3 regions of the Cytobacillus sp. C11.1 genome follow, and region 1 is predicted to be linked to each of the others. Evidence: predicted binding sites of a transcription regulator. Region 1 holds the regulator's gene; each other region holds the start of a gene.

Region 1 (3,281 bases):
GTGGTGATTTCCGTTCACTGAGCTCGCGTTCCGCGGTCGGTCTGACGCTCCTAGGTGCATTCGCGTCTGTGGTCTCCCGTTGACACGCTTCTCGCAGGGGTCAATGAATTATACATCCCCGAATAAATACCACATGAAGAATATGCGAGTGCGTTTTCACTCCTCAAGCTACAAAACGCAGTGCCATTAACAACAAACTTTAATATAGCCTAATATATAAAAAATCCATCACTGAATGATGGATTTGCAGTTCGGACAGGTGATAACCTTTTCCGGTTTGAATTTTATTTTTTTAAGATCCTTTTTGGTGAAAGTTGTAAAGGCATTGTATGTAAATCCGCATACACAGCTGTTTTGATCCTTTACGATGTGCACCAAGTTCGACTCCTTGCTAAGCACTGTTGGATAAATCATTTTTCACCCTTCTCATAGCTGATTTAGGCAAATTGTTCTGGTATGAATTGTCTTATAAGCAGCCCGGCTGCCATGACTTTAATCGTTTTAGGCCCGTGGCTTTGCGTCTCCCACTTTCATGGAATTTGCCCAGATGAAATAATATCATAAATTGGCGGAAAAATCATACTTTACCGGGATTTGTAATACAAACGCAAAACAGTTTAATGCAGTCACACAAAAAACCCCGTTCGATGAAGAACGAGGTTTTGTCTATATGAACTCTTTCTGCCAATCTCTATTCTTTATGTCTGATCTTTAAGAAATCGAGACATGTCAGCAGTGCATCTCCTCCAAATCCTGCAATAACCGAAAGGAGTACAATCTTTAAGGTAGAGTCAGGATCTGAAGATACGACCAAAAAAACAGCCGCTAAAGCCCCCATGATTACTTCTTCCAAGACCCCCAGGTAGATGAATTTCTTTGTCCTCCGGGGTTTTACCATTTTGCCTTCTTTCCGAATATGTCCAACGACACCGACCAGCCCACCAATCAACAAAGCGAAGGTAATGTTCAAAAACATATTTTCTTCACACTCCTAAAGTCGAGATTTTGGACAAGCGACCTTAGGTTGATTCTCGGTGTATTACCATTATATAGGGAGATGGTATAAATTAGTATGCATAAAAATACCGAATTTTCTGAAAATAAAATAGTTAAACTTTACTGTAACTTCCTTCCAAGTAAGAAGTAACTGGTACTATCGTATGATTTTATTCATAGGATCAGGTAATAAGAACTGTATATAATCAGTATTTTTCAAAAAATAAAAAGCAAACATAAATGCTTGCTTTTTGAAAGTCTATTAATGAATATGTCGATATACTCCAATTACCTTGCCAAGGATGGATACATTTCGAAGGATAATAGGTTCCATCGTAGAATTTTCAGGCTGGAGGCGAACATAATCTTTCTCCTTGAAAAATCGTTTAACGGTCGCTTCGTCTTCTTCAGTCATGGCAACAACAATATCTCCGTTATTAGCTGTGCTTTGCTGCTTAACGATTACATAGTCACCATCCAGAATTCCAGCCTCAATCATACTTTCTCCCATAATTTCAAGCATGAATACATGCTCGTCAGCTGGAGCCAGCCTTTCTGGGAGAGGGAAGTATTCCTCCACATTTTCAATCGCGGTAATCGGCTGGCCGGCAGTAACCTTACCAACGATCGGCACGTTTACTGCGCTAACTTTTGGAATGTGCGAAGACTCGTCCAAATCTAAAATTTCAATGGCACGCGGCTTAGTAGGGTCCCTGCGGATCAAACCTTTGCTTTCGAGCCTTGCGAGATGGCCGTGGACAGTAGAGCTGGAAGCAAGCCCAACTGCTTCTCCTATCTCTCTAACAGAAGGCGGGTAGCCTCTTAGTTTTACTTCTTCTTTTATAAATTCCAATATATCTTGCTGCCTTTTTGATAATTTCACCATCTTTAACGCACCTCGTATGATTTTCTTTGTCTTTATTATAGCATCAATTACCAGGTGATACAAACATAAGTTCGAATTTTCGTTGACATCAAACAAGTGTTCGGTCTATAATAAAAACATCAAATGCGAACATATATTCTAACAGAGGTGTTTAATAATGTTGAAAAAATTGTGGGATTCTTATTCTTATGCTATTATTCTATTCATTTTAAGCTTGGCAGCATCATTAATATTAGTTTTGCAAATGGAAACGCCGGATAGTGAAAAGTTTGTTAAAGTTACTGTATCTGAAGGTGACTCCCTTTGGGAAATCGCTGAAGATTTCTCAGCTGAACATTCACTGTCAGCAGATGAATTTATTAACTGGGTAGAACAAAACAATGGAATTGCCGGAGGAAGAATATTTCCAGGTGATGAAATTGTTATCCCTGTTAAAGCTGCGGAAGGGCAGCCATTTACCGAGCTTGCCAGTTCTGAACTCAAATAGTTAAAGGAGAAATTATGAAAGCAATTATATACTGCAGGGTAAGCACAACTAAAGAAACGCAGGAAACCTCTCTCTCCAGACAGGAAGAGGAGCTATTGAACCTGGCAAAAGAGAATGGTTTTGAAGTGGTGAAAGTTATTCGCGACCAGGCGAGCGGATACGATTTAGAAAGAGACGGGATACTTGAGCTTCTGGATTTAATAAAAGAAAAGGATATTAATGTAGTTCTGATCCAGGATGAGACACGGCTTGGGCGCGGCAATGCCAAGATTGCCATCCTCCATTGTATCTTTAAAGAAGAGGTCCAGCTTTACAGCATTTCCAACTACGGCAAGCTTCAGCTATCGGAATCGGACTCCATGGTATTGAGCATTGTCGGAATGGTAGAAGAGTATCAAAGAAAGCTTCATAATATTAAAATTAAACGGGGTATGCAAAGAGCGGTAGAAAAAGGATACCATCCTGAGAAAAATCTTAGTAATCAAGGAGTCAATGCCGGCAGGGAAAGGATCGAAGTCCCAATCGATGAAATTGTCCGGCTTCGAAAAAACGATCTCACCTTCGCCGAAATCGCAGCAACGTTAAGGGGATTCGGCTACAATATATCAAAAGCAACCGTACATAGAAGATATAAAGAATATGTTGATTCATTAGCAGAGTAGAGCACTTTTCTTGTCAAAAGTGCTCTTTTTTAGTATGATGGCATTTGAGTTTCAATATTTATAATTGGTGAAACTTGTAGTGTAACCAAACTTTCTTTTAGATTATCCAAAGGTTAACTTTTGATATAAAGGAGCTTAAGCATGCTGCCAAAAGAAAAACTTGCTCGAATTAACGCACTGGCAAAGAAGGCGAAAGAATCCCGTTTAACAGAAGAAGAAGCGAAGGAGCAATCTTCACTCCGCAGAGAAT
Region 2 (3,281 bases), 1.8 Mb from region 1:
TCTCATTCATAAATTCAAGCTTTTGCTCATCCAATTCCCGTTTTTGCTCGTACGTATCTTCCTTTGCCCAATCTCTTAGTAGCTTTACATGTTCCGGCAGCATCATGGAAGTCCATTTTATTCTGCCACGATCGCGAATCATAACCCGCCCCCCTTTGTTTACATTTTATGGCCGCCAACCAGTGTGGCGCGGTGCTTGGCGGTTCCTGCACTTGTATAAGATACGGCTCTTAAAAGAGCTCCTCCTCCAAACTTGGAGCGAATCCGGTCAACCGTGTAGCCGAGCTCCCGTTTTTTCCAGCCATCCAGATCAAACAGGCTCAGTTGCATTTCGCAGTCATCCGTAATATTTCCGAGGGAGATAGAGATTTGCCGCACTGTTTTGCCTTCATAATTCTCGTGAAAGAGCTCCAGGCAGACCCGATAAAGATCCATCGTGATATTCGTTGGCTGATCAATCGTTCTTGAACGGTAAAAACCTCCCCCGAATTCATCCTGGCTGTATCCGAGACCAAAGCTGATTGTTCTTCCGGCTTTGCGATGAGTGCGGGCTCTTCTTGCCACTTCCTCGCACATTTCAAGGACAACTTGCTTAATTTCCTCCTCCTCCTTGTAATCCCTTAATAGAATCTGGCTTTTCCCAAAGCTGATCTGCCCTTCCATAATCGGCGCCCCCATTTCTGAAAGGTCAATTCCCCATGCATGATGATAAAGCTGGTTGCCCATAATCCCAAACTTCTTTTCAAGCTTTTCCAGGTCATAGCGGGCAAGCTGGCCCACTGTGAAGATCCCCATTCCGTTCAGCGTTTTTTCGACGCGGCGCCCTATTCCCCACATTTCCCTTAAAGGAGATACATTCCACAATTTCGTCTTCACATCTTCGTACTTCCACTCAGCAACTCCCTTCTTTTTCGCTTCAAGATCAAGGCAGAGTTTGGACATGAGCATATTCGGCCCTATCCCGATGGCACACGGAAGCTGAAATTCCCGTTCAATATCACCTTTTATTTTCCAGGCAATTGTCTCGGCATCCCCCCAGAGATGGAGTGCACCGTCTACTTTTATAAAGCTCTCATCAACACTGTACGTATGAATGGCTTCCTTTGGGACATAGCGGTTAAACACCCGGGTGATTTCGGTGGAAATTCTTAAATAAGTGGCCATTTTCGGCTCCTCAACCCTAATGCGGGGGTCATTGGGAACCTCAAACAGGCGGGATCCAGTCTTTATCCCAAATTCCTTTTTCATCCTCGGAGAGGCAGCCAGAACGACACTGCCCTTCCGCTCCAAGTTTCCGGCAATCACAAGGTAGCAATCAAGAGGGTCCAGGCCAAGCATGACAGCAGAACAGCTCGCGTAGAAGCTCTTCATATCAACACACAAAATTTTATTTTCCGGCATTGCGCTGTAATCAACCATGACTTCCGACATCCTCCTTGGAAAAGTGTAAGGCGCCCGCTTGTCGGCTATGGCCTAGGGCTGATGGCGCCTGAAGCTAGACATCATCTAGCTTTAGAAAGTTATCTTGAATTCATCTTGCTTCAGATAAAGAACATTTGTTCTATATATGTATACCCATTATATTAAGCGAATATGCGTTCGGTTTCAATGGAAATTTTACGGACTTTTTCTTAAATCAGGTTCTTTTGCCAGGTGCCGAAATCCCCAGAAACCTGTATAATCAGCATGAGGTGCAATAAATGAACAAGAAACTAGTTTTTAAAATGGTGCAAAACTGTTTAAAACAATACAACGAGGACAGCCATTCCATTTCGCTCGAAAGCAGAGAGTTTAATGAAATTTTCAAGAAAATCATTGAGGCAAAAAATAAAGAGGCTGACAGCGATCTGCATGAAATCGTAAATGATGCAGTGTACGGCTATATCACAGATTCGCCGTATTTTTAAGGGGACCCCGGGATAAGTGCAAAAGAGAAGCCGCCAGGCAATTGCTGGCGGCCTTTCAGTATTTTACTTCTGATTAAATGCGCGTTTCCCGATTTTTTCAAACAACCTCGGAAACAGAGTATAAACAATGCTTCCTGCATTCATCCACCGCGGAAGATTAATTTCCCTGGCAGGCGTCAGCATGGCATCAACCACTTTAAGCGCCACATACTCCGGTTTGAGCATATACCGTTGAACATTTTTAACATAGGTGCCCTTTTCATCAGCAATATTAAAAAAGTTTGTTTCAATAGGGCCGGGATTTACGGCAGTTACGAATACATTGCTGTCAGCCAGCTCCATCCGAAGGCTGTTCGTATAGCCAAGAACTGCATGCTTGGTTGCGGAATAAACACTGGATTTCGGTGTGGCAATCTTGCCGGCCTGTGAGGCGATATTGATAATATGGCCGTTCTTCTGCTGCCTCATCGCCGGCAGCACCATGCTCGTGCAAGCCATCAATCCGACTACGTTAACGTCAAACATGCCCTTTATTTCTTCGATTTTCGCTTCATGTGCCTCCCGAAAAATTCCGTATCCAGCATTATTTACAAGAATATCCACACGGCCGAGTTGGGCAAGAATCTCTGAAAACACAGCAGAGACCTCATCAGAGTTGGAGACATCAATTTTATATACATGAATGTCTACTGAAAAACGGCTGCGCAGGTCGGCCTTCAGCGCATTCAATTTTTCAAGATTACGGGCAAGAAGAACAAGGTTTGCCCCTCTCTCAGCGCAAAGAGCAGCCATTTGGGCTCCAATTCCCCCCGATGCACCCGTAATAATCACATTTTTATTTTTCAATCGATCTGACAAATCAAACCACCTCTTTGGATGCGGAATACAGGAATGCTTTCTCCTCTTTATTTATATAAATCTCCCCTATAGAATGCAAATAATCAAGCTGGGCCACCGTTTCCGATATCGTCAGGGAAAGCTCTTTTTCATACACTTTTGGAAATAGACGGCAGCAAGCCTCAAAAACAGTGAGTGATTCGGATTCGAGCCATTTTTTCACTTTCATGGCACGGTCGTGCTGGCGTCCAATCCTCACTTCGATTAATTCATTTACATTTATGATATCTTCCCCATGACCAGAATAAAAAAGGCCGATTGGCAGATTCTGTACTTTTTTAAGGGAAGCGTTATATTGCAGCTGAGGTTTCGGCCGCTCTTTGCTTCCGGGCAAAGGAGGCTCCAGTATAGGGTTTGGAGAGATATGGGCGAGCAGATGGTCCCCGCCGATAAATACACCGTCCCTTTCCCTAAGTAAGCCGATATGGCTCTGGGCATGGCCTGGTGTCTCAATAACTGTCCAATCATCCAGCCCGG
Region 3 (3,281 bases), 440 kb from region 1:
GCTTGATGAGGAAGAAAAGAGAATTATTAAACAGCGGGGAGTGAAGGTAAGCCATTGTCCGGGTTCCAATTTAAAGCTGGCATCGGGTGTCGCAGAGGTTCCTTCACTGTTAGAGCGGCAGGCATTTGTCAGTTTGGGGGCGGATGGCGCTCCATGCAATAATAATCTCGATATGTTCAACGAAATGCGATTGGCAGCAATTATTCAAAAGCCTGTTCATGGACCAACAGCCATGAATGCTCGTACCGTATTCAAAATGGCAACTATTGGCGGAGCGAAAGCGGTTGGCATGGAGGATGAAATCGGAAGCCTGGAGCCGGGCAAGAAAGCGGACCTTGCTATCCTTAATTTGAATGATTTTCATGTTTATCCTTCTTTTGACATTGATACAATTTCAAGAATCGTATATTCCGCAACTCGAGCAGATGTGGAGGCAACCTTAGTAAACGGAAAAATTTTGATGGAAAATAGAAAGCTGAAAACGGTTGATAAAGATATTGTGTTAAAAGAAGCGAACACAAGCATAAAAAGGCTAATCAATAGACTGGAAACAGTGTTATACTAAACGGTTCTCGGCTGATAAACAAATCAGCCGATTTTTTTTATGGTAGGCTCTGTTAAATTTGCCTGTTGATTTCAGCACGAGGCACTCCCTTTCCGCGGGCGGTCCGACGCTCCTCGCCGCTTTGCTCCCGGGGTCTCCCTTTGATCGCACTCCCGAGTCTCAGTACAGCGATTTTATATCTTTGCATGATACTATTTTTCCAAATACATATTATTCAGGAAAAGAAATTATTGAAAAAATCAATGATATACAAAAGGTATATACAGCAGCGGATAAAAATGGTTTTAAAGGCTATCTGTATGCAGAATACAATTCTGAGGAAAAGGAAGGAAGTATTGAGTTTATAGGAGTGAACGAAACATGCCGCCACGCCGGAATCGGAAGGCATTTGCTCGATATGGCAGTATCAGACCTCTTTTTTCACCATGATGCGCTTGTTATAAAATTATGTGCAGGCACAACCAATGAAAAGGCATTATCCCTATATAAAAAAGCAGGGTTTAAAGTAGAGTGGGGATTGAACTTTTATTTAAAGAAAATTGAGGCATCAAAGCAATAAGTTAGTACACTTTAGAATTTTTAGGTAAAATAAATATAATCAATCAGATTTGGGAGGGAATTAAATGGCTATTGAAAATCCAAGCCGGGAAGAAATCGGCGTTCTTTTAAAAAAGTCAAAGCGGATTGCAGTTGTCGGTTTAAGCGGAAATCCCGAACGCACATCTTTTATGGTTTCCGAAGCAATGCAAAATGCAGGTTATGAGATCATCCCGGTGAATCCAGCCGTTGATGAAGTTCTTGGCGTTAAAGCCGTTTCAAGTCTTAAAGAGATAGAGGGACATATTGATATCGTAAATGTTTTCAGGCGCTCCGAGTTTCTTCCGGAGGTTGCAAGGGAATTTGCAGAAATTGATGCAGATATCTTCTGGGCTCAGCTGGGTGTAGCAAATCAGGAAGCATACGATTTTCTTAAGGAAAAGGGATACACTGTCATCATGGACCGCTGCATTAAAGTTGAACATGCGCTAACGAAGTAAAATCGGCATGAGGTCTTAAAAAGATCTCATGTTTTTATTTTTTATAAGAAGCCCGTAAATAAAGGGTTTAGCTAATGGAAATAATCTTTAAAAATCCCGTAAGACTCAAGAACTTATTTGCCAAAACCAAATAAATAGATAAAATAAAGCATAGACCTTATTAATTTATATGGTAAAATATGAGTATAGAACACCTGTTCCTGTATCGGGGATTTTATGATTTTATAAAGGAAATTCGGTTTATGAGCCGAATACTTATACGGGTGTTCTAAAGCCGCACTTTTTCGCGGTCAGTGTTGCTGCAAGAAATGAAAGGGGTATGTTCGTGGCAAAAAATCAGGAAGCTTTTGACTACAATGATGATGCCATACAAGTACTCGAAGGGCTGGAAGCAGTAAGAAAGCGCCCTGGGATGTACATTGGAAGTACGGATGCAAGGGGTTTGCACCATCTTGTATATGAGATTGTCGATAACGCTGTTGATGAAGCGCTGGCAGGTTACGGGGATCATATCATTGTCAAAATACATAAAGACAATTCAATAAGTGTTCAAGATAAAGGCCGCGGTATGCCAACCGGGATGCACCGGATGGGCAAACCAACGCCTGAAGTTATATTGACCGTTCTACATGCCGGGGGAAAGTTCGGCCAGGGTGGCTATAAAACAAGCGGAGGGCTGCACGGTGTCGGTGCCTCGGTTGTTAACGCCCTTTCCGAGTGGCTGGTTGTAAAAATTAAGCGGGACGGATTTGTATATGAACAGCGGTTCGAGCATGGCGGAAAACCGGTTACCACTCTTGAGAAAGTAGGCAAGACAAACCAATCGGGCACAACAATCCATTTTAAGCCGGACCCGACGATTTTCTCCACTACTACTTATAATTATGAGACACTATGTGAACGTCTTCGTGAGTCAGCGTTCCTTCTTAAGGGAATGAAAATTGAGATCCTAGATGAACGGAATGATTTTCATGACGTTTTTCATTATGAAAACGGCATAGAGGCTTTCGTTCAATATTTAAATGAGGAAAAAGATGTCCTTCACCCGGTAGTAAGCTTTGAAGGAGAAAGCAATGGAATTGAAGTCGATTTCGCTTTTCAATTTAATGACGGCTATTCGGAAAATGTATTGTCCTTTGTCAATAACGTCCGGACAAAAGACGGCGGAACACATGAAGCGGGTTCAAAAACAGCAATGACTCGCGCCTTTAACGAATATGCTCGAAAGGTGAATTTGTTAAAGGAAAAAGATAAAAATTTGGATGGAGCCGATATCCGTGAAGGTTTTACCGCTATTGTCTCTGTTCGGGTGCCTGAGGAGCTTTTGCAGTTTGAAGGACAGACGAAAGGCAAACTCGGAACAAGCGAAGCACGCTCGGCTGTTGATTCTGTTGTTTCTGAGCATTTGTCTTATTTTCTTGAAGAAAACCCTGAGACAAGCTCCCTATTAATCAAAAAAGCAATCAAGGCCTACCAGGCCCGAGAAGCTGCCCGCAAAGCACGTGAAGAAGCCAGGAGCGGAAAAAAACGGAAAAGATCAGAAGCGGTACTATCAGGCAAACTGACTCCAGCCCAATCACGCAATCCGCAAAGGAATGAAATATATCTGGTAGAGGGAGACTCCGCTGGCGGATCAGCTAAGCAAGGAAGGGATAGACGGTTCCAGGCTGTGCTTCCGC

What was found. The regulator LexA, encoded in region 1, represses DNA repair genes until DNA is damaged. The targets are predictions, from matches to a motif close to CGAACATATGTTCG.
Region 2: AC3ZVC_RS11580 (YqzH family protein) is a predicted target of LexA. The motif match lies at 1,589-1,602, and genes of this name have one in related genera.
Region 3: parE (DNA topoisomerase IV subunit B) is a predicted target of LexA. The motif match lies at 1,851-1,864, and genes of this name have one in related genera.

Annotation. Positions count from the first base shown of each region.
Region 1 is NZ_CM176935.1:4,148,729-4,152,009, reverse strand. Features, by position in the region: gene AC3ZVC_RS20540 (hypothetical protein) at 229-414, opposite strand; cyclic di-GMP riboswitch class I at 469-554, opposite strand; gene AC3ZVC_RS20535 (DUF4257 domain-containing protein) at 692-976, opposite strand; gene lexA (transcriptional repressor LexA) at 1,259-1,882, opposite strand; gene yneA (cell division suppressor protein YneA) at 2,040-2,369, shown strand; gene AC3ZVC_RS20520 (YneB family resolvase-like protein) at 2,384-3,031, shown strand; gene AC3ZVC_RS20515 (DUF896 domain-containing protein) at 3,173-3,281, shown strand, end outside.
Region 2 is NZ_CM176935.1:2,345,968-2,349,248, reverse strand. Features, by position in the region: gene AC3ZVC_RS11590 (YolD-like family protein) at 1-142, opposite strand, end outside; gene AC3ZVC_RS11585 (Y-family DNA polymerase) at 160-1,419, opposite strand; gene AC3ZVC_RS11580 (YqzH family protein) at 1,701-1,907, shown strand; gene AC3ZVC_RS11575 (SDR family NAD(P)-dependent oxidoreductase) at 1,971-2,765, opposite strand; gene AC3ZVC_RS11570 (MBL fold metallo-hydrolase) at 2,767-3,281, opposite strand, start outside.
Region 3 is NZ_CM176935.1:3,703,815-3,707,095, reverse strand. Features, by position in the region: gene AC3ZVC_RS18420 (5'-deoxyadenosine deaminase) at 1-565, shown strand, start outside; gene AC3ZVC_RS18415 (GNAT family N-acetyltransferase) at 747-1,124, shown strand; gene AC3ZVC_RS18410 (CoA-binding protein) at 1,189-1,602, shown strand; gene parE (DNA topoisomerase IV subunit B) at 1,928-3,281, shown strand, end outside.